Regions from separate parts of the Bradyrhizobium sp. SPXBL-04 genome, predicted to be linked through region 1. Evidence: riboswitches for the same ligand, from Rfam matches in the RefSeq annotation. Region 1 holds a riboswitch; each other region holds the start of a gene.

Region 1 (5,521 bases):
ACCGACCGCAGGATCGAAGAGGAGGCCGAGAGCGCACGCACGCTCATCAACGCCATCATCAACGATCCCAGGACACCGTCCGACAATGCCGCGCTGGCGCGGATCGAGCTCCGCATCGAGACCGCCGTCACTGAGCTGCGCCGCGATCTGACCGAGGACCACGCAAAGCTGGCCAAGCAGGTCGATGCCAGGCAGATGGCGGAGGCCCGCGGCACGCTGGAGCACATCGACGTGCTGCGCGACCAGTTCAATCAGAAGATCGATGCGATCCGCGCCGACATGCTGGCGCAGGTTTTCTTCAGCACGTCGCAGGTGATTAGCCATCAGCACCAGGCGATCATCGTATCGGGCATCGTGACCTTGCTCGCAGCGATCGTTGGATTTGCCTTTGCGCTCCTGGTGAGTAGCGGCATCACGCGCCCGGTGCGGCTGCTGCTCGCCGGCACCCGCGAGGTCGAGGCGGGCCGGTTCGACAAGCCCATTACCGTCTCCACCCAGGATGAGATCGGCGAGCTTGCCGCGGCCTTCAACCGCATGATCGAGCAGCTCCGGCACAACGAGCGCATCCGTGAGACCTTCGGCCGCTACATCGACCCGAAAGTGGTGCAGGGCCTGATTGACCGGCCGGAGGTCGCCATCGACGGCCAGCGCCGGGTCATGACCATCATGTTCTGCGATATGAGCGGCTTCACCTCGATGAGCGAGGGCGTGACCCCGCGCGGCCTCGTCAAGGTGATGAACCACTACTTCACGGTGATGTCCGGCCCCATCCGCAGCAATCGCGGCATCATCGACAAATATATCGGCGATGCCATCATGTGCTATTGGGGCCCGCCCTTCATCGAGGAGGACGAGCAGGCGATGCTCGCCGGCCTTGCCGCCATCGAGATGGCCGATCAGGTGCCCGCGCTCCAGAAGCAGCTGCCGGATCTGCTCGGCATCCGCGCCATGCCGGCGCCGTGCGATCTGCGCATCGGCATCGCCACCGGCGAGGTCCTGACCGGCAGCATCGGCTCCGACCTGATGATGAGCTTTACCGTGATGGGCGACGCCGTGAACCTCGCCTCGCGGCTGGAGGCCGCCAACAAGGCCTACGGCACCCGCGTCCTGGTCTCGCAAGCAACGGCGGATGCGATCGGCTCACAGCTCGAACTGCGTGAGATTGATCGCGTCGCGGTCGCGGGGCAGCGCGCACCGCAGGCCGTCTTCGAGGTGATGGGCAAGGCCGGCGCACTCACCGATGCGCAAGCGCGCCTGCGCACGCACTATGCCGAAGGCCTTGCCGCCTATCGCGCCGGGCACTTCGACGACGCCCGCGCCGCCTTCAACGCCGCGCTCGAAGCGGTCCCCGGCGACGGTCCCTCGCGCACGCTGCTCGGCCGCATCGCGCAGTTCGAGGTCAACCCGCCGGACGTGGGTTGGGACGGCGCCTGGCGGTTGGAGCAGAAATAGCATTGCCTGCCGTCCGGCGTCGCCGACTGGAAAAAACGATTCTACTCCATAACGATGTTCGCCGTGACCTATTTCCCGGGCTTAGGCTCGACGTCCCTGAGGCGTCAGATGGGGACACGCCGATGACACACCTTGAGGACAGGCTCGAACGGTTCGAGACGCTCTCCGCCGAGTGCGAGCTGATTGCCAAGCTCGCCACCGACAGCACCAAGCGCGAGTTCTATCTGAAGCTCGCCGAGCAGTACCGCCAGCTGGCAGTGGATATGCGGCAGGCGATCGCGACCAGCGCTGCTGCTTGAGGCCGATTGCAATCCGTTCTTAACATTTGGCGCGCATTCTGAGGCGCATGCGGGCGTCGCTGATTGGCGATGGCTCGTAGTGGGAAGGCCGGGGTTCGTTGCAATGCAGCGCCTCGCGAGTGTCACTTGCCATGTTTGACGGGCAATCCCATGCGTCTCGTTGCAGTGATCATATTCGCGCTCATGACGGCGGCCTGCGATCAGGAGCAGGACATCACCGGCTCGACGTCGACCTGCCCGATGCGAAACTACAGCTACAATCCTCGCGACATGAACCAGTGCGTCAGCGCCTGCAAGTCATGCGATCACGGCACCACGGTCACCTGCACGACCTCCTGCACCCTCAAGGGGGCTCGCTGAGTTCTTGATGCTTGTGGCCAAAATCGCCGGCGCGCCAAAAGACAGGAGGCTGTCGGCGGTGCCCAGGCACCGGAACGATTCACTTGGATTAATCATTGAAGGAGGCGGGCAGGACGCATGGAGTCCGATTGAATGGGTATGCTCGATCCCGGCCGGTTCCTAGTGTCGTGCTCGCATTGCGACGCTTGGCCGATGGCTGCCAACGTCAAACGTTCAAGCTGGTCGGCATTCCCGCGTGAGGTCCGTTTCGTGTGTCGGCGCTGCCGCCGCGAGGAGACCGCGATTGTCTCTGCCTCCGGCGAACTGACGCCGATCAAGCGCATCGATGTTCCGCCACGCGACGTCGCCATCGCTTGGGCGCAGGCCCAGCGCCCGCGAGGGCGGACGTAGCTGCCGGGCCTCTGCTTGCGGGACGCACCGGCAGCGGCGAGTGGTCGCTGCCAGATGCAACCAGCCGATTGACTCCCGGGCTGCACGACTCGTAAAAGATCCGCGACGGTTCTCCTCACGGAGATCAAAAGGGAACGTGGTGCGAGATTTTCCCAACGCCGGAATCTTCTCAATGCCATGGCTGCCCCCGCAACTGTAAGCGGCGAATCTCTCGTCCTATGCCACTGGGAATCTCGGTCCTGGGAAGGCGACGGAGAGGTAACGACCCGCGAGCCAGGAGACCTGCCGTCAGCCGTGGTCACACGCGAAGATGTCGGTCGGGGAGTACAGACATTAGCTTCACCGGAGCGATTGATCGCTTCGTCGTGAAACCTCGTTCGCTGTGACGTGCCACTGACGTCCTGCCGAGGTTTTGTTCGCATGTCTTCCGTTTCCGCCGCAATCCGGTGCCGTCGCACGGCCTGGCTGGCGTCCAGCTTCATCATTCCCGTTCTTGTCCTCAATATGAGGGGCGTCCGCGCCCAGACTGCCGCCGAGCAGTTGCCGCCGGTCGAAGTGACCAGGGCCGACGATCAGAACCGCACGCGTGCCAGGGCGAGCAGCGATGGCGACATGGGGAGACGCCGTGCGACGCCGAACGGCGCGCCGACAGGGACCGGCTCGGCCGGCTTTGGCGGTGAGGCGGCCAGCAACAATGGAGGCATCGTCGACGCCGCCACGACCGTCATCACCGCCGCGGACGTCGCCCATTCGCCGTCGCAGACGCTTGCCGAGATCATCTCGACGCAAGTATCGGGCGCCCAGATCACGACGTTCTATGGCGGTCCGATCGGCGCCAAGACCAGTGTCGACCTGCGCGGCTTCGGCGCGTTCGCAACCGCCAACACGCTGGTGCTGGTCAACGGACGGCGGCTGAACGACATCGACATGGCGCAGGTGGACCTTGCCACCATCCCGCTCAATTCCATCGAGCGCATCGAGATCACGCGCGGCAATTCCGGTGCGGTGCTCTATGGGGACAACGCGGTCGGCGGCGTCATCAACATCGTCACCAAGAACGGCGTCGGCGGACCACCCATGGCCGCGGGCATCGAGGCCGGCTTCGGCTCGTTCAACACCAGGCTCGCCAACGTCTCGACGTGGCTCAATTCCGGTCCGTGGTCGACCTCGTTTTACGGCAACACCGTCAAGACCGATGGCTATCGTGACAACAATCGTTATTCCCAGGAGAACGGCGTCGGCAATCTGAACTACACGACGCCGGGGTTGACTGCTTTCCTGACCGTGACCGGCGACAATCAGGAACTGCGACTGCCGGGCGGCCGCACCGTCGATCCCTCGATCGGCCTCGACGAACTCGCGACCAACCGGAAGGGGACCAGCACGCCCTTCAACTATGCCAACCAGCAAGGTTTTGGCGCGACAGCGGGTTTCACAAAAACCCTGGTGAACGGTGTCGATCTCATCGTCGACGGCGGCATGCGCGACAAGAGGCAGCAGAGTGCATTCTTCTCCAGTCCGACGCCGGTGCCCGCCTTTTTCACCTCGACCTATGTCGACGCTGATCTGACGACATGGTCGATCACGCCGCGCCTCAGCGTGAAGAGCCTTCTGCTCGGAATGCCGTCGCAGCTCTTGACCGGCATCGACTATTACGATGCGAGCTTTCAGCAGAACCGCGGCGCCGGCCAGGGTCTCGCCGCCTGGCACAATTACGACCTCAGGCAGCAGACCGTTGCGGGCTATTTTCAGCACACATTGGGTGTCACGCCCACGACCGACGTTTCCTATGGGGCGCGGGTGCAGACCATCAGTCTGTCGGCACGTGACAATTTTGATCCGGCGGCTCCGTTCAACGCCGACATCGGCGCGCTCCCGCTCAGGAGCGACGAGACCCAATATGCGCTGCACCTCGGTGCCGAGCATCGCCTCAACGACATGATCTCGCTGTTCGGCCGCGCCGCGCGGGCGTTTCGCACGCCTGACGTCGACGAGCGGGTGTCGTCTGGACCCTCATTCGATCCCTTCTTCAATCCACTGCCGCAAACGTTCCTGCTCAAGACCCAGACCTCGCAGGATGTCGAGGCTGGGCTGCGTATCAAGGGAGGCGGTCTTCAGATGCAGAGCAGTCTCTATCTGATGGACCTCACCAACGAGATCCATTTCAATCCAATCCTGTTCTACAATACCAATCTCGATCCGACCCGCCGTTACGGCTCGGAGACCAGTGTCTCCTATCGCGTCAACGACGCGCTGCTCTTGCGCTCCGGCATGGCTTATACGAGGGCTGTCTTCCGAGAGGGCGTCTGGGCCGGCAACGACGTGCCGCTGGTCTCGCGCTACACCGCGAGTGCGGGTGTCACCTGGAACATCTGGCAGAACTATGTCGTGCTCGACACCACCGCACGGTTCTGGAGCGAGCGTCGCATGGACAACGACCAGGCCGGAACGCAGAAGCCGATCCCTGCTAATGGCACGATCGACCTCAAGCTCAGTGGTCAATATGAGCGGTACTTCTGGTCGCTCAGCGTCAACAATTTGCTGAACGCGCTCTACTACGACTATGCAGTCGCAAGCACCTTTACCGACGGTCGCTTCAGCGCCTATCCGCTGCCCGGCCGCAGCTATCTGCTCAAAGCCGGCGCAACGTTCTGACGTCGATAGGGCTGTCACACGTCCCCAAATGGACTAGAATTCGAATAGAAGGAGATCACTTATGGCTCTCAGCATCCAGCCCTCTCACGCCGACAGTCTGCGGCTTCATCCGGTGACGCCGCGCCTTGCGCCGATGTTCTGCTTTGGGCTGCTGACGGCGTCATGCGCGCTCGCGAGCTTCGCGCTCGCCTGTGCAACACCGTTCGCGGCCTTTGCCGTCGTCGCGGCCGCGATGCTGCCGCTGCGCCCGGCGCTGCTCGTCGTCACCGGCGCCTGGCTCGTCAACCAGACCATCGGCTTCGGCGCGCTGCACTATCCCATCGATGGCAGCACCATCGCCTGGGGTTTTGCGATCGGCGCGGCCG
Region 2 (5,521 bases), 2.0 Mb from region 1:
GACGCAGCGCGAGCCGTAGGATTGCACCCATCCGTTTCTGGTAAATGCGAAGCCGGCGAGTTGCTCGCCGAAGTACTGCACCATGTCATTGCGCTCAAATTCGCCATGCACGAGGACATCAAGACCGATGTCCTCCTGCCAACGTACGGCGCGCGCGGTCTCCTCCTTGAGGAACCTGTCGTATTGCTCGTCGCTCATCGCGCCTCGCGCATGCGCCGCACGGGCATTCCGGACCTCTGTGGTCTGTGGAAACGATCCGATCGTCGTGGTAGGAAAAGCCGGTAGTCCGAAACGATTGCGTTGGATCTCGGCACGACGGGCAAATGGGCTGGCGCGCCGGCGCATGGTTTGGTCGATCGCTCTCATCCGGACAGCGACATTGGCATCATGGATTTTTGGCGAAGTCCGGCGGACAGTCGCGGCACATTCCGACTCGGCAAGAGCTTGCGCAACATTCTGGTCGCCTGCGAGTGCCCGCGCCAGGATCGCAAGCTCACGCATCTTCTGAACCGAGAAAGCAAGCCAGCTCTTGACGTCGGAAGCGAGCCCCGTCTCGAGTTCAACATCGACCGGCACATGAAGCAGCGAGCAGGATGGCGCGATCTGTACACGATCCTTGCCGAGTTTCGCAATCGCGGGTTCCAGCCGCTGGCGGAGCGACGACAAATTCGACCGCCATACATTTCGGCCGTCGACGACACCGAGCGACATGACGAGATCACTTCGGCCGCCAGCAATGATCTCATCCAATAACTCTGGCGCTCGAACCAGATCGAGGTGCAGTCCGGCAACTGGCAAGCTCAAGGCGGTGTTCAGATTGTCGCCGAGGTCGCCGAAATAGCTGGCAACCATGATCTTGATGGCGGGCTCCTCCTTGGCGAGCCGGTCATAGGCATGTAGCAAAGATTTTCGCGCCCCCTCATCCAGATCAAGAGCCAGGCAGGGCTCGTCGAACTGGACCCAATTTGCTCCGCGTTTGGCCAATTCCTGCAGAACCTCGATATAGGCCGGTATCAGTTGATCCAATAGTGAGAGTGGCTGGAAGGCAGGATCGGCACTCTTGCCGAGCTTTAGGAACGTGACCGGCCCGATCAGGACAGGGCGGGTCTGAAAACCAAGCGCCTTGGCTTCCTCATACTCCTCGATCGGCTTGCGAGAGCACAGTCTGAAAGTCTGTCCCCTGTGAAACTCGGGGACCATGTAGTGGTAGTTAGTGTCGAACCACTTGGTCATCTCCTGCGCGGGTGCGCCAAATGCGCGCGGTCCGTGACCGCAACTCGCACCCTGGTCGTCGCATTGTGAACCGCGGGCCATGGCGAAGTACGTCTTGAGCGATACGGATTCGGCTTTCGAAGCGTAGATATCCGGGATGGCGCCAACCATGACACTTGTGTCGAGCACCTGATCATACAGCGAGAAATCGTTCGATGGAATGACCGTGACGCCGATGGATTTCTGACGAGCCCAGTTCGCGGCACGCAGGCCGGCTGCGTCCTCGAGCAACTGCTGTTCGCTGCTTTTTCCGGCCCAGTAACTTTCAAGAGCGAGTTTGAGCTCGCGCCTTGGACCGATGCGTGGCGTTCCGAGCGTGGCAACCGGAAGGGAGAGAAGAGACATAGCGTTAACCCCATGTTGGGGGCAAAGGCCATGGCGGACGCAGGCAGGGGAAGTCGCGCGTGCGACGGCTGCTTGGCGCACCACCGGGACACCCCGCCCGTGGACGAATATATTGTCGGGGCAGGTCTCCTGGCTCGCGGGTCATCGCTGCTGTCCGGCCTTCCCGAAGCTGCGCAGGCTTCAGTGACATCGTTGGACAGCGGCTCGCCGCTCACAGTTGCGGGGGCAGCGCCGGCATTTTCACCGGCTTCCCTCTTAGCTCCGGATCAAATGGAAGCCGGAGAACCTCGACGACTTGGATTATCGGCAAGAGAATTCTGCCGTCAACCTATCAGATTATGTCTCAAGCTGATGCTGCGACATCTGCTACGCGAATGACTGTGCAGCTCTATCGTCGACCACGATGTAAAAGCGCTCTCCATCAGCGATATCGGATGATCATCGGAGCTGCCTGCGCGTGGGGCCGTACGCCAGATCGGTGGAACGGACGAATGCGGCTTGCGCGGTCGGGACTGCTGCCTTGAGTAGAACGCATTTGATGCGAGTCCCGGCTTACCAGCGGTTCTTCGAGCACGTCCGCCATCCAGCCGCCTTCTCGACCAACGGGATCCGTGTTGAATAGGCCCAAGACACCTGGCGAAAGCCAGCAACATACCTGGCGAGCACGTTGATTTGCGGCGCCAGCCATACTCCAAATGCTCGGCGGTGAAGATCGGCTCGCGTCGTTGGCCATTGAGTGCAAAGCGCAGCTGGCTGAGGCTGCTCTCGATTTCCGGAGCGCCGCATATTGCGAAACGAGCGCCAAACGCGCCGTGGCCCCTTGGCCGCAAGAAGGCATGGCAGAGATAGAAAAGCCCACATTCCGGCAACGATACCGAACCAAACGGTTCAATGGCGGCAAACGTGCTCCCAATTCCCGTCAGGAACTTGGCAGTCAGCGTTGCCCTGCGTCGCCGAATATCCGGTGCGTGACGATGATGCATAAGCCGCGATGGATAGGCTGAATGAAACCATCGAAACGTGCGTAAGTCGGAAAGTCGACAAAGAGGACACAAAGTCGGTGCGAATTGCCGTCTATTACCTGGCACGAACAATGCAAGTCCTCGGGATGCCCAGACTTCTCCTGCTGGGCGTGTCCAGCACAGCAAATTGGGGCTGTCGCTGGCAACTGAAGTTAGCGGCGCGTGACATAGAAGGGAGCGCCTGCTCGCGCGGGTCATCAGCGGGCACCCCGTCGCGTCGCCGCTAACTTCTTGCGCTCGCGCATAATCGTTGCCCGCTTCGAAATGACGTGTGGATGAAAACCGGATAGGCCGACGGTTATGAAGAGAATGTCTGGAAGACGCGCGCTATGGTTTTGTCTCGGTCGATTGCTGATCTGCCTTGCCGGGCTGGCTGTCACGAGCAACAGTGTTCGCGCCGACGACAGCACCCTTATTGAAAGAGTCAAGTCAACGTGGCGAGCGCAAAACGGTGAAACGATAGAACACATTATCTCCAACGTCTCCAAGGTGGCACACTTCGTCCCTGGAACGTGGGGCGTCGCTGAAGAAGTTGACCGAAATGAATATGTTTTCGTTTCGTGGACCAGGCACCGGGACAATAAATCAGACGAACAGTACGTTATCACCTGGAAGATCGCGCTCGACGGGACGATTGAACTTGCGTCGACCTATGCAAAGCCGATGGAATTGGGCTGGCGCGCCCTGGCGCTCTCGTTGATCGTCAGTGAAGTCACGGATGGCGAAAAGGACGCAAATCTTCGCTTTCTTCATGATCCGGCCAACTTCAACTTTGTGACGACCGCGCAAGGCCAGCTCGGCAATCTTCTGCGGCGGGGCCGCTGCACTATCGTTGAACCTGTTGGAGTGGACTACTTGCCGAAACGGAATGATAAGCCTACCGAGAAAGGTGGCCTGTGGCGCGTTCTGCTTTTGGTGAACTGTAATATCCCAGGGCCCCGCTTTTTTACCCACAACGGGGTCATCACTTTCGAGAAGAGCGAAGGACAAGATTGGGAGCCGCAATCCTTCTTTGCTCAGCGCATCGCGACCTTTCCTCCTGGCTCCTGGTTCGATCGCATAGAGCCAAAGGAACGGGAAGAGTTAGAGGGGCGCGAAAAGCCTGAGTAAATGGTCGCCCAGAGCAAGATCGCGCCGCCGCTCCTTGAGCGCCGCACGCCTCAGAGTAACCGCAAGACATATCCGCTCTAAAGTCGCGGTGTTTACGCCTTCGCAACAGTCGCGAGTCTTTCCCGCAGCCTTCAGCCCATCATCGGCAAGGTCGGGGCAGCACATTGCGCTCGGCTCTTTCCGCGAGGAGTCGAGCTCAGCGGCGCGTGCCAACTTGCGAGAGCCGGTTTGGCCCACGGCGCAACCGCGCAGTGAGAGGACACCAAATATGCGAGTGGATCAGCTCTCCATGTCATTCTTCACGGGATCAGCCTGGAGATGCCTCGGCTCAAGCCGATCCGGCGTGCGCGCCGCGCATCGCGCGACTGACTGGCACCCCGCAGGACCGTGAACCTAGCGATGCCGATACGGCACGCGGGACCGAGGCTGCGACGAACTCTGTTAAGAGGGTACCAGGGAAGGGGGCAGTGTTAGGGACGCCGGCATACTCCCTGACCGAGGGCCATTTTCCGAGTGCCCCCCGCGAGGAGCCACGGAGCCGTGCGCGAGGCATCGAGGACAGAACTGAGTCGGCTCTAGATTGCCTCGCGCGCATTCGTCTGTGCGTCATAGATCCGGATTTGAAGCATGGGAAAAATGCTTCTTTAGTTCCGCTCCATCTGCTCCTGGCGCTCGAAGGATACCGAGACACGCACACTGGAAGAAATCGCTTGAATCTCACCCTGCGTCAGGTCGTAGGTTGGAAATCACGAACAAGCTTTCATAAAGCACACGTCGAACGATGCCGGCCAATAACCGATATGGCGCGGTCAAGCAATCGAATGTGCCGGCGCCGGATCGTGCGTGAACATGGACCAAGAGCGAAAGGTTATTGTCGGGATGAAACACCGCGTAATGGTGGTCGCATTGCTCGCTGTCACCACATCTCCGGTCTGTGCAGCGAAACTCAGCGGCGCTCCGCGCATCGTCGACGGCAATACGATCGAGATCGAGCAAACCAAGATTCGGCTCTCAGGCATCGAAGCTCCTGAGACTGATCAGATTTGCCTCGACGCCCACGGCGGCAAATGGGCTTGCGGCGTAGCTGCTCGCGACGAGCTTATCAAGCATTCGAACGGGCGAACGTGGGATTGTCATACTACAGGAGTTGATGAGTACGGGAGGTCACTCGGCAGTTGCTTCATCGAAGGCGAGGATGTGAAGGCCTGGATGGTACGCTCGGGTTGGGCACTATCATCGGGCCCATCTAACCATGCCTACGCTATCTACGAGTTGGTGGCGAGTACAGCCTATGCGGGGCTGTGGTCGGGGGCGTTCATCGCGCCTTGGGACTGGCGTCGCCGCAACAAGTGGACGATCATCGTCGGCGCGAGCTTGATTCCGATCGACGCTCGGGAACTCCTGCTCGGACCCGCTCTGCTATCGGACCCGCCCTCGCCCGAGTGTCTGATAAAAGGCACCCTGGACCACAACGGCGAGCGCATTTATCACTTGCCCGGGCAACTCAGTTACGGACAAATCGACATGGCGAAGAAGCCCGGTGAACGCTGGCTCTGCAGCGAAGCGGAAGCCGCGGCCACCGGGTGGCGTAAAGCCGCGCGATGAGGTAAGACGCATTGTCCTATCCAATCAAGATCGCGCCTTCACGCCGCTCGCTGTTGCTGTTCGCTTTTTCGGCGGTTTGCCTGCGGCTTAGCAACAACATTGTCGATGCGAAGGAAACAAAAGCGCCGCCCAAGCCAGATAACCTGATCTCGCCGGATGCTGCGCTG
Region 3 (5,521 bases), 1.3 Mb from region 1:
CGGATCCAGTCTTTGCAGCACGTTGCCATCGGCCCCGTCGATGTCGAACCAGAGGTCGCCATCACAGCGCGAGCGGTAGACCGGTGCACCGGGCATTGTGGATAGCGCGGGGTAGTCGTCGCTATCAGGAAGGACGGACGGTGGGCCGCAGCCGACTGTAAGGCGCCCCGTCAGAGCCTGAATCTCGTGCACGTCAAGGAATCCCGCCAGTCCATCGCGCAGCGCATCCCCTCTCCTGCTCAAGGTCTGACCACCGAGGGCAACCCGATCGCGCCGATAGACATGGCCGTTAAACGCGAACCATTCCGCCTCGCGCGCCGCGGCAGATATTGGCTGCAGATCGAGCGATGAGGCCTCCCGCCAATCCGGCGCGGCGTTCACCACGCTGGCCTCTGCCGGCGTCAACTGCCCGCGCGAGAACAGCCGGCCGTGATCCATCGAGAGCCAGCCGCTGAAGATCCAGGTCAGCACGAAGACCGTTGCCGCGAGGCCAATCAGGTGATGCAGCGCATGCCAGCCACGGTAAGGCGAGGAGATTTGCCTTTTGCCAATCCTGATCCGCACGATCCCGAGCACCGCACCCAGCACAGCCGCGATCAGCGCCAGCAGCGACAAGGTCCAGACCACGCGGTCCCACAGGGTCCAATTGCTGCGCAGGATGGTCGGATAGATCCAGTGCAGCACGCTGCCGACAAGATTCCAGCCGCGCTCGCTCCGCGTCGTATCAAGCACGATCTCGCCGGTCGGCGACGAGACATAGACCTCCGTCCCCGCGGCATCGCCGAGGGCCACGCGAAACAGCGGGCGATGACGATCGAAGCCATTCGGCACGCTCCACTGATCGTAATCCGCACGGCCGACAATCGTCGCATGCGAGGCATTGATCTCGCGCTGGCGCGCATGAGCCTGCGCAATAGCCAGTGCGACATCAGCGGATTTCACCGACGCGTCGTTCCCGTCGGCCGTGCGGATCGCGCGCTGACGCAATGGACCCGAGACGATGTAGACCGCGCCGTCGCTCCGCTGGATCAGCCGAACGCGCGTGGCATCCACGATCCCGCTCGCAGCGACCGCATCCGCGACCGAAATCCTCCTCTCTCCGCGATCCACCGGCATGAGTCCGGCAAATCGCTCCGCTTCCGTCAGCGACGGAAACGGAACGAAGTGCATCACGATTCCGCTCGCGAACCACATCGCGAACAGCAGGCAGAACGCGATCCCGAGCCAGCGGTGCAGCAGGACGATCGCGCTCATCTTATGCTCGCGGCCTCACCATTTGAACGCCGCCGAGATCTCATAGGTGCGCGGCGCGCCCAGGAGGATCTGATCGGGGTAGAACGGATCACCCCAGATTGCGTAACGCTTGTCGGTGATGTTGCGGACGCGAAAGGTCAGGCGAACCTGGTCGACCGCATTGAACACCGTTTTGGGGATGTCGACGAAGGCATAGACGTCGGCAACGGTATAGGCCTTCATCGTCACCACGTTGGCATCGGTGTTGTAACGGTCGCCGACATGACGGCCGGCGATGCCGAGCTCCACCGGCCAGGGCGTGAAGAAGCGCCAGGATGCGCCGGCGTTGGCCACGATGCGCGGCACGTTCGGCGGCGTATTGCCGGAGAACGAGCCACCGACAAAGTTGTAGTCGGCGTAGCGCGCATCGACATAGGCGATGTTACCCCAGAGACGCAGGGGGTCGATCGGGCGCACGGCCGCCGCGAGCTCCACGCCCTTCGACTCCTGCCGTCCGGCGATATTCAACTGCATGCCGCCAGCTGCGGCATAGACGTTCTTGCGCACGATGTCGTAGGCGGAAAACGACCACTCCGCCCTGTTGTCCCAGAACAGGTGCTTGACGCCGGTCTCATAGGTGCGCGCGGTGGTCAGGTCGAGCGGCTGGGTCGGCCCGAGCAGAAAGATGTTGTTGGCTGCGATGTCGGCGCCGGTGGCGTACTGGCTGAAGAAGGTCAGGCCAGGAACAGCCTCCCAGGTATAGCCGATGCGTCCCGTCACCGGCGCCCAGTCTTTCGTGAGCGGGAAGCCAGCCTTCTCCAGGCCGTTCTTATCGGTCGAGTTGCGGTCGAGCCCGATATGCTCGACGCGCAGGCCGCCGATCAGAGCGAAGGTCCGTGTCAGCTTCAGCCGGTCCTCGAACGACAGCGCCTCGTTGTCGATGCGCGCGGTTTGCTGCTGGATCGTCAGCGGGCCGTAAAAGCCGCGGTTGGGATCGACGAGCGAAACGGAATCGCCAGGGAAGTTCGCCGCGCCCGGCCTGACGAAATCGAGATAGCTTGACGAGAGAGTCGTGACCAGCCGGTTGTCGAAGCCAGCGATGTTCGCATCCCAGATCAGGTCGGTGACATTGCCCACCAGCCGCTGGCTGTGCGCGACATAGAAGCGTTCACGGTTGACCATGTTCGTCGTGGAATTGAACGCCTCGATCTCGTTGTTGAACCAGGTGCGCTCTGCGCCGTAGCCATAGGCTTGGCTTTTCAGCGTCAGATCGGGCGCCAGCTTCAGCTCGAAACCGCCGCGCAGCCACACCTCTTGCGCGACGTTGCGGTTGTCGAGGACGTTATAGTTGGTGTTGAAGGTACGATCATCGATGGTGACGGCACCGAGATTGGTTCCGTTGTAGTTCGAGACGTAATTGCCGGAGACGATCCCCGTCGTCGCGTGCGAGCCGCTGAAGGCGATCGGCACCAGCGGCGCGCCCCAATAGGCTTTGGAACGATCCTCCCGGTACTCGATCGCGCCCCAGATCTTGAGACTGTCGGAGATGCGGTAATTGAGCTGGCCGGACGTGTCGAACGTCTTGACATTGGTATCGTCGGCAAAGCCGTTGAGCGTGGAACGGCTGATGTCAAAGCGATAGTCCAGCCCCTGCACGTTGGTGCTGCCGCCCGAACCATAGTGAATGCGGAACGAGTTCAGGGAATCCCAGGAAAAATCAGCTTCATTCCGGATCGGTCCGGTATGCGGCTGCTTGGTGACGAAATTGATGGCACCGCCGGCGGCTCCCTCGCCCGAGATCAGCGAGGCCGGACCTTTCAGGAATTCCACCGCCTCCAGATTGGCGGTATCCGCGATCCGCGAGGTCATGTTCTGCGGACCGATCTTAATGCCGTTGTAGAGCGTGTTGATTTGGCTGTTGGTGAATCCGCGCATCGAGAAGGCCGAAGGTTCAGCCGGATTGTCGCCGGAGGTGACACCGACTGCGCCCTGCGCCACCTCGGAGACAGTGCGATAGCCCTGCTCGCGCATCGTCTCGGCCGAGATCACCTCAACGGTCGCCGGCGTTTCACGCACGGTGAGGCCGAGCCGCGAAGCGCTTTCGGCGACCGCATTGCTGTTGAGCGGCGTTGCTGCCGCGGCGGCGGGCACGACAGGCTTGGGCGCTGCGGATGCGGCCGCCGGTCTGCGTGCAGCTGCACGGCGGGCGCTCTGCGCCTCCCGGCCCGCCGGCTTGGCCTGCTTGCGGGATTGCGCCGGCGACACCTCGACCGGCGGCAGGGGTTCACGGGCCTGCTGCGCCAGCGCCACGGGCAGATCAAAAACGGCAAAGGATGTGAGCGCCGCGGAGGCAAGCAGGAAGCGGCGCTGTCGGACAATATGGATGGAAGACACGGTTCGAAACCTCGGTATGACGTCAGTGGCACGTCACAGCGAACGAGGTCTCACCCTGGGCTAATCAGCCGTCCGATGAAGCCGAATGTCTGTACTCCCCGACCGACATCTTCGCGTGTGACCACGGCTGACGGCAGGTCTCCTGGCTCGCGGGTCGTGACCGCTTCGTCGCCTTCCCGGGACCGAGGACCCAGTGGCTTCTGACGAAGGATTCACCGCTTACAGTTGCGGGGGCAGCCGCGGCATTGGGGACAAATTCCCCGCACCGCATTCCCTTTTCATCCCCTCTCGGGGAAACCGTCGAAGCCATCTAGGATTACGATCAAGACAGAGTCAATGTGCAAGCTGCGGCGCTATTGCCACAGCAACCAACTTCCTCGGAGATGAGCATGGAAGGCGAGACCTTCCTCTGGCTGATACGGCATGCACCGGTCGACGGCGTCGCGGGGACGATCCATGCGGCTGACGCGCCGGCTGACCTCGGCGATCGCGCGCAACTGCAGGCCCTGCGGCAGTGCCTGCCGCGGGGCGCAGCGAGCTACGCCAGCCCGTCGCGGCGCACGGTCGAAACCGCGCACGCGCTGGGACTCACGCCCGAGCTGATGCCCGAATTCAGCGAACAGGATTTTGGCGCATGGACCGGCCGTCGGCATGACGAGATCGGCGCGGCTGGCGACGAGGCCTATGCGCAATTCTGGAGCGATCCGGCGCGCGGACGTCCGCCGGGCGGCGAGAGCTTTGAGGATCAGGTCACGCGCGTCCGGCTTGGGCTCTCGCGGATCGGCGCGGGCTCCGCAGCGCTCGTCGTGCATTCCGGCACGATCCGCGCTGCGCTCTGCATCGCGCTGGACCTGACACCGCAAGCCGCCTTGCGCTTCGTGATCGATCCGCTGTCGCTCACCCGGATCGACCGGCTCGCGACCGGGTGGCGCGTCGTTTCCGTCAATCAGCGGATGGCCTGAGCCGGATCAGGCCGGGCGATCCGGCACATTGGCCTGCGCAAACGTCGCCATGCCGTTGTGGAGCGCGCAAGCCGAGCGGACCAGCGGCAGCGCGATGGCCGCACCCGATCCCTCACCAAGCCGGAGATCGAGGCTGATCAGCGGCTGCACGTTCAGCGCACGCAGCACCAGCCGATGCCCCTGCTCCGCCGATTGATGCGACGGCAGCAGGAACGGCCGGCAGGACGGGTTGATCCGCACCGCCGCCAGCGCCGCCACCGACACGATGAAGCCGTCGATCAATACAGGGATGCGGCGCTGCGCAGCTGCAATGATCGCGCCTGAGATCGCCGCGATCTCGAGGCCGCCGACCGCGCACAGGATGTTTTCGGGCAAAGCCCCCGCAATGCCATGGCGCGCAATCGCGGCATCGATCACCTGCGCCTTGTGCGCGCGTCCGGCCGCATCGATGCCGGTGCCGCTGCCGGCGATCTCCTCGGCACTGATGCCGAGCAGGCTCGCCGCAATCGCCGCGGAAGTCGTGGTATTGCCGATGCCCATCTCGCCGAAGATCAGGAGATCGGGCTGACCGACTTCCGCGCGTGCAACAGCGCGCTGGCCGGCTGCGAAGGCGAATGCCAGTTCCGCAGGTTCGAGCGCAGCTTCCACGCTGAAGTCGCGCGTGCCAGAGCGCGGCTTGTCGGTGACGACGCCCGCCATCTCCTCCTGCGCCAGCGTGCCGGCGTCGACCACCTCCAGGCTGGAGCCAAGCTCACGCGCCAGCACAGAGATCGCGGCGCCGCCGGAGGCAAAGTTCGCCATCATCGCGATGGTCACCGCTTGCGGATAGGCCGACACGCCCTGCGCGACGATGCCGTGATCACCGGCGAAGACGATGATCGGCACGCGCGCGGCACGAGGAGATTCCGTCGCTTGCAGTCCCGCAAGCTCGA
Region 4 (5,521 bases), 1.3 Mb from region 1:
GGCCAGATCACCAAGCGTCCGGTGCGTGCGCTGGCGCTGTCGGCCTTGGCGCCGCGTCCCGGTGAGCGGCTGTGGGATGTCGGCGCCGGCTCAGGTTCGATCTCCATCGAGTGGGCGCTGTGTGGCGGGACAGCGATCGCGATCGAAGCGCGCGAGGATCGCGCTGCGAACATCCGCAGCAATGCGACGGCGTTCGGGCTGGCGCATCGGATCACCGTCGTCACGGGGAATGCGCCCGAAGCTCTGGCTGCGCTGGAAGCGCCCGATGCGGTCTTCATCGGCGGCGGTTTCGACGCCGCGATGTTCGATGCCATCTGGCCCCGGCTCGCGCCGGGTACGCGGCTTGTTGCACATTCAGTCACGCTGGAGACGGAGGCGCTGCTCGGCGAGCTGCAGCAGCGCCACGGCGGCGAGCTGATGCGCGTCGAGATCGCGCATGCCGGCCCGCTCGGCCGCTACCGCTCTTGGGAGGCGGCACGTCCGGTGGTGCAGTGGAGTGTGGTCCGATGAAAGTTGCCGGGCTCGGATTCAAGCGCGACGTTACGCTGGCTTCGCTGCGTGAGGCGCTGCTGGCGGCCGGCGGTTTTGAAGACCTTTCTGCCGTGGCGACTGTCAGCGACAAGGCTGATGCGGAAGCACTGAAGCAGCTTGCGCGCGAATGCGGTGTGCCGATCAGAGCCGTCCCGGCCGAATTGCTGGCCGGCATCGACACCCCGACGCAGTCGAAGCTTATTGCGGAAAAGTTCGGCACGGGATCAGTCGCCGAAGCGGCGGCGCTCGCAGCGGCCGGCCCTCGTGCGCGGCTGATTGCGACGCGGGCGGTCTCGCAGGATCGCACAGCGACCGCGGCGATCGCTGAAGGAGACGGCGCATGACGGTGCATTTCATCGGCGCGGGGCCGGGCGCTGCCGACCTCCTGACGTTGCGCGGACGCGATCTGATCGCCGCTTCTCCGGTCTGCCTCTATGCCGGCTCGCTGGTGCCGGAGGGCGTGCTGGCGCATTGCCCGGCCGGTGCGCGGATCGTCAACACCGCGCCGCTGTCGCTCGACGAGATCATCGCCGAGATCGCCGCTGCGCATGCGGACGGCAAAGATGTCGCGCGGCTGCATTCCGGTGATCTCTCGATCTGGTCGGCGATGGGCGAACAGCTCCGCCGCCTGCGCGCGCTCGGCATTCCCTATTCGGTGACGCCGGGCGTTCCGTCGTTCTCGGCTGCTGCAGCGGCACTGGAGGCCGAGCTGACGCTGCCTGGTCTCGCTCAGACCGTGGTGCTGACGCGCACGCCGGGCCGTGCCAGCGCGATGCCTGAGGGCGAGAAGCTTGCTGCGTTCGCTGCCACCGGCGCGGTGCTCGCGATCCACCTGTCGATCCATCTGCTCGACAAGGTCATCGCCGAGCTCACGCCGCATTACGGCGCGGACTGTCCGGTCGCCATCGTCTGGCGCGCGAGCTGGCCGGACCAGCGCATCGTGCGCGCGACGCTCGCAACGCTCGATGCGGCTGTGGGCGGCGAAATGGAACGCACCGCGCTGATCCTGGTCGGCCGGACGCTTGGCGCCGCGGATTTTGACGAGAGCCGTCTCTATGCCGCCGATTATGATCGCCGCTATCGGCCGGTCGGCGCCGAGCCACGCTTTCCGGAGGGGTCATGATGGCGGCAGGCCTCGTCATCTCCGCACCGGCCTCCGGCGTCGGCAAGACCACGCTGACGCTGGCGCTCGCGCGCGCCTGGCGCAATCGCGGATTGAATGTGCAGTGCTTCAAGAGCGGGCCCGACTACATCGATCCCGCCTTCCACGCCGCCGCCACGGGACGCGCCTCCGTCAATATCGATAGCTGGGCGATGGACCGCGCAGAAATCGCGCATCTCGTCAGCCGCGGCGCGCATGCCGATGTCATGCTCGCCGAGGGTTCGATGGGCCTGTTCGACGGTGTCGCCGCACGCGGCGTCTCCGGCACCGGTGCGACCGCCGACATCGCGGAGATGCTGGGCTGGCCGGTGCTGCTGGTGATCGATCCCTCTGGCCAAGCGCAGACCGCGGCGGCGATCGCCGCAGGTCTTCGTGATTATCGCGCCGGGGTGCATCTTGCCGGCGTCGTGCTCAATCGCATCGCCAGCCCGCGTCACGAAGATCTCGTGCGGCGCGCGCTGAACGATGCCGGCATTGCCGTGTTCGGTGCACTGCCGCGCCATGCCGAGATCAGCCTGCCGAAGCGCCATCTCGGCCTGGTGCAGGCCGAGGAGCAGGTCGAGATCGGCAAGCTGATCGACGAGGCCGCGCGCTTCGTCGCCGAGCATGTCGATCTCGAGGCGGTGCTGCGAGCGGCAGCCAGCTGGGCGCCGCAATCCGGGGCGAACGGCCTGAACGTGACGCCGCCGGGCCAACGCATCGCGCTGGCCCGCGATGCGGCGTTCTCTTTCCTGTATCCGCATATGCTGGAAGCCTGGCGCGCGGCCGGCGCCGAGATCTCGACATTCTCGCCGTTGGCCGATGAAGCGCCTGACGCAAGCGCCGATGTCTGCTGGCTGCCAGGCGGCTATCCCGAGCTTCATGCCGGCAAGATTGCGGCTAGTGCACGCTTTCGCGACGGCTTGCGCGTCTTTGCTGAGACGCGCCCCGTGCACGGCGAATGCGGAGGCTATATGGTGTTGGGAATCGCTTTGACCGACGCCGACGGCGTGCGCCATGAGATGGCGGGGTTGCTCGGCCTGGAGACCAGCTTTGCCAAGCGCCGCATGCATCTGGGCTATCGTCTCGCCGAACTGGCCGCACCGATGCCGGGGCATCAGGTCGGCGCACGCCTGCGCGGCCACGAGTTCCATTATTCGACAATCATCGCCCAGCCGGACACGCCGCTGGCCGTGGTTCACGATGCAACCGGCACGGTCATTGCCGAGACCGGCTCGCGGCGGGGCCAAGCCACCGGCACGTTCTTCCATCTGATCGCGGAGGATCGGTGAGCGGTTTTGTTTCTTTCGTCTCCGCCGGCCCTGGCGACCCAGAACTCCTCACGGTGAAGGGGACTGCGCGGCTGCGTGAGGCCGACGTCGTGCTCTATGACGATCTTGCCTCCGGCGCGATCCTCGATCTCGCCCGTCCCGGCGCCAATCTCGTCGCGGTGGGGAAACGGGCAGGGCGGCCCTCGACCAAGCAGCACCATGTCAACCGCCTGCTCGTCGATTATGCCGCAACCGGCGCGCGGGTGGTGCGGCTGAAGTCGGGCGACGCCGGAATTTTCGGCCGGCTCGAGGAGGAGCTGGAGACGCTGCGCGAGGCCGGCATCGGCTACGAGATCATTCCCGGCGTCACCTCCGCCTGCGTTGCCGCCGCGCAAGCCGGCATCCCCCTGACCCGGCGCCACACCTCGCGGCGGGTGCAGTTCGTGACCGGGGCCGACGTCACCGGCGAACTGCCGCCAAACCTGAATTGGGCGGCGCTGGCCGATCCCGAGGCAACCACCGTGGTTTACATGGGCCGGCGCACCTTTCCGGCGCTTGCCGCAAAATTGATCGACCATGGCCTCGCCGCAGATACGCCGGCGCTGTTTGCGGAATCACTCGGCCGTTCCGACGAGCGGCTGGTCCGCACCACGATTGCCGAGCTCGCCGAGCAGCTTGCGCGGGGCGGCGCCGCCTCGACGGCCGCCGTCATCCTGTTCGGCGCCCTGGCGGGAGACGATCCGTCATGATGGCCGCCGTCGCCCTTCGCCCCTTGACGCCCGGCTCGCGAAAGGGGCACACAGGAGAGGCATGGTGCTCGACGCGGCGCAAAGCGCCTGAGCATAATCGGGAATGGGGATGGGCGGACCCAGTTGCGGCGTCCAAAACCCCAGCCGCCCCCGCGACTGTAAGCGGTGAGGGGCTCCGATCAGCCACTGGGCCGCAAGGCTCGGGAAGGCCGGAGAACCCCAGTGAACCGCGAGCCAGGAGACCGGCCCTGCACGTTTTGAGGCCAAGGCCGTCGGGTGTGACGGCAGGAAGGATCTGAACCATGCATATCGAACCAGGGATCGTGACGGGCGCCAAGCTCGTGTTGAGTTACGCAACCGGCATCGCCGCAGGTGGTGTTGCCTTGAAACTCGCAGTCGAGACCGTGCGCGAGCAGGGTGTTGGCTCGCTCGCGACGCGCACGCTCGCCACCACCGGCCTCGTCTTCACTTTCTTCCAGGTGCTGCCGCACTTCCCGGTCGGCGTCTCCGAGGTGCACTTCATCCTGGGCTCGACCTTGTTCCTGCTGTTCGGTGCTGCGCCCGCCGCCTTCGGCCTTGCGTTCGGCCTGCTGCTCCAGGGCGTCTTCTTCGTGCCGACCGACCTGCCGCAATATGGCATGAACGTCACCACGCTCCTGGTGCCGCTGTTCGCGATCCAGGCGCTGGCGACGCGGATCATTCCGCGCAACACGGCCTACGTCGATCTGCAATACCGCCAGGCGCTGGCGCTCTCGACCGCCTATCAGTCCGGCATCGTCGCCTGGGTGGCGTTCTGGGCCCTCTATGGCTCCGGCTTCGGCGCGACCAACCTCGCCAACATCGCGACGTTTGCGGCATCCTATGCGCTGGTCATCGTGATCGAGCCGCTCGCCGATCTCGCCGTGCTGGCGCTGGCGAAGTCGCTGCGTGGCGTCACCGCGCCCGGCCTCGTCACGCCGCGCCTGCATAACGCCGCTTAAGAGACAAGCGAACGGGCGGCCGGCGCGGCCGCCCTTCGCGCTCGCGATGCTCATGCTCTCCCTGATAGGCATCGGTTGCGGCGATCCCGGGCAGCTCACGCGCGCCGCGATCCAAGCCATCAACGCCGCCGATCTCGTCCTGATCCCGCGCAAGGGGACGGCGAAATCCGATCTTGCGGATCTGCGGCGGACGATCTGCGCGGACGTGCTCACCAGCGCGAGCCCGCGCATCGCCGAGTTCGACTTGCCGGTGCGTGACGCGACTGAGGCGGACTACCGCAAGGGCGTGGACGATTGGCACGATGCGGTTGCCGCGACCTGGTCGCAAACGATCGCAAATCATCTCGCCGGCGAGGGCAAGGTTGCGCTGCTGATCTGGGGCGATCCTTCGCTCTACGACTCCTCGCTACGCATCGCGCGGCGGCTCGATCCCTTGCCTGATATCGAGGTCGTGCCCGGCATCACCTCAATCCAGGCGCTGTGCGCCGTGCATGCGCTGCCGCTCAATGACATCGGCGAGCCGTTCCTGGTCACGACGGGGCGGCGCTTGCGCGAAGGCGGCTGGCCGCAGGGCGTCGATACCGTGGTGGTGATGCTCGACGGCGGCACGGCGTTCCAGTCGCTCGATCCGGCTGGGCTTCAGATCTGGTGGGGCGCCTATCTCGGCATGCCCGATCAGATCGTCATGTCCGGCGCGCTGGCCGAAGTGGGCTCGCGTATTGTCGCAATGCGGCAGGAAGCGCGCGAGCAGCATGGCTGGATCATGGACAGCTACATTCTCAAGCGCACGCGTTAAGCGAGGCAGCATGCTCCCCGAATGGGTCTACCAACAGTGCCCCGAGATCTCCG

What was found. A riboswitch is a leader RNA that binds a small molecule or an ion and turns the genes downstream of it on or off. The one in region 1 is predicted to bind cobalamin.
Region 2: another riboswitch for cobalamin. It lies ahead of metE (5-methyltetrahydropteroyltriglutamate--homocysteine S-methyltransferase); the one in region 1 lies ahead of ACNJX8_RS20600 (TonB-dependent receptor).
Region 3: another riboswitch for cobalamin. It lies ahead of ACNJX8_RS26890 (TonB-dependent receptor); the one in region 1 lies ahead of ACNJX8_RS20600 (TonB-dependent receptor).
Region 4: another riboswitch for cobalamin. It lies ahead of ACNJX8_RS26910 (energy-coupling factor ABC transporter permease); the one in region 1 lies ahead of ACNJX8_RS20600 (TonB-dependent receptor).

Annotation. Positions count from the first base shown of each region.
Region 1 covers NZ_CP182472.1:4,359,281-4,364,801, forward strand. Annotated here, with positions in the region: gene ACNJX8_RS20580 (adenylate/guanylate cyclase domain-containing protein) at 1-1,452, shown strand, start outside; gene ACNJX8_RS20585 (hypothetical protein) at 1,575-1,751, shown strand; gene ACNJX8_RS20590 (hypothetical protein) at 1,902-2,111, shown strand; gene ACNJX8_RS20595 (hypothetical protein) at 2,244-2,501, shown strand; cobalamin riboswitch at 2,591-2,805, shown strand; gene ACNJX8_RS20600 (TonB-dependent receptor) at 3,006-5,156, shown strand; gene ACNJX8_RS20605 (hypothetical protein) at 5,218-5,521, shown strand, end outside.
Region 2 covers NZ_CP182472.1:2,393,036-2,398,556, reverse strand. Annotated here, with positions in the region: gene metE (5-methyltetrahydropteroyltriglutamate--homocysteine S-methyltransferase) at 1-1,617, opposite strand, end outside; cobalamin riboswitch at 1,720-1,922, opposite strand; gene ACNJX8_RS11015 (nodulate formation efficiency C protein) at 2,949-3,749, shown strand; gene ACNJX8_RS11010 (thermonuclease family protein) at 4,599-5,354, shown strand; gene ACNJX8_RS11005 (carbonic anhydrase) at 5,366-5,521, shown strand, end outside.
Region 3 covers NZ_CP182472.1:5,641,937-5,647,457, forward strand. Annotated here, with positions in the region: gene ACNJX8_RS26885 (PepSY domain-containing protein) at 1-1,254, opposite strand, end outside; gene ACNJX8_RS26890 (TonB-dependent receptor) at 1,270-3,627, opposite strand; cobalamin riboswitch at 3,743-3,944, opposite strand; gene ACNJX8_RS26895 (histidine phosphatase family protein) at 4,017-4,589, shown strand; gene cobT (nicotinate-nucleotide--dimethylbenzimidazole phosphoribosyltransferase) at 4,596-5,521, opposite strand, start outside.
Region 4 covers NZ_CP182472.1:5,647,542-5,653,062, reverse strand. Annotated here, with positions in the region: gene cbiE (precorrin-6y C5,15-methyltransferase (decarboxylating) subunit CbiE) at 1-510, shown strand, start outside; gene ACNJX8_RS26930 (cobalamin biosynthesis protein) at 507-875, shown strand; gene cobM (precorrin-4 C(11)-methyltransferase) at 872-1,654, shown strand; gene ACNJX8_RS26920 (cobyrinate a,c-diamide synthase) at 1,654-2,964, shown strand; gene cobA (uroporphyrinogen-III C-methyltransferase) at 2,961-3,692, shown strand; cobalamin riboswitch at 3,738-3,957, shown strand; gene ACNJX8_RS26910 (energy-coupling factor ABC transporter permease) at 3,995-4,672, shown strand; gene cobF (precorrin-6A synthase (deacetylating)) at 4,719-5,468, shown strand; gene cobT (nicotinate-nucleotide--dimethylbenzimidazole phosphoribosyltransferase) at 5,479-5,521, shown strand, end outside.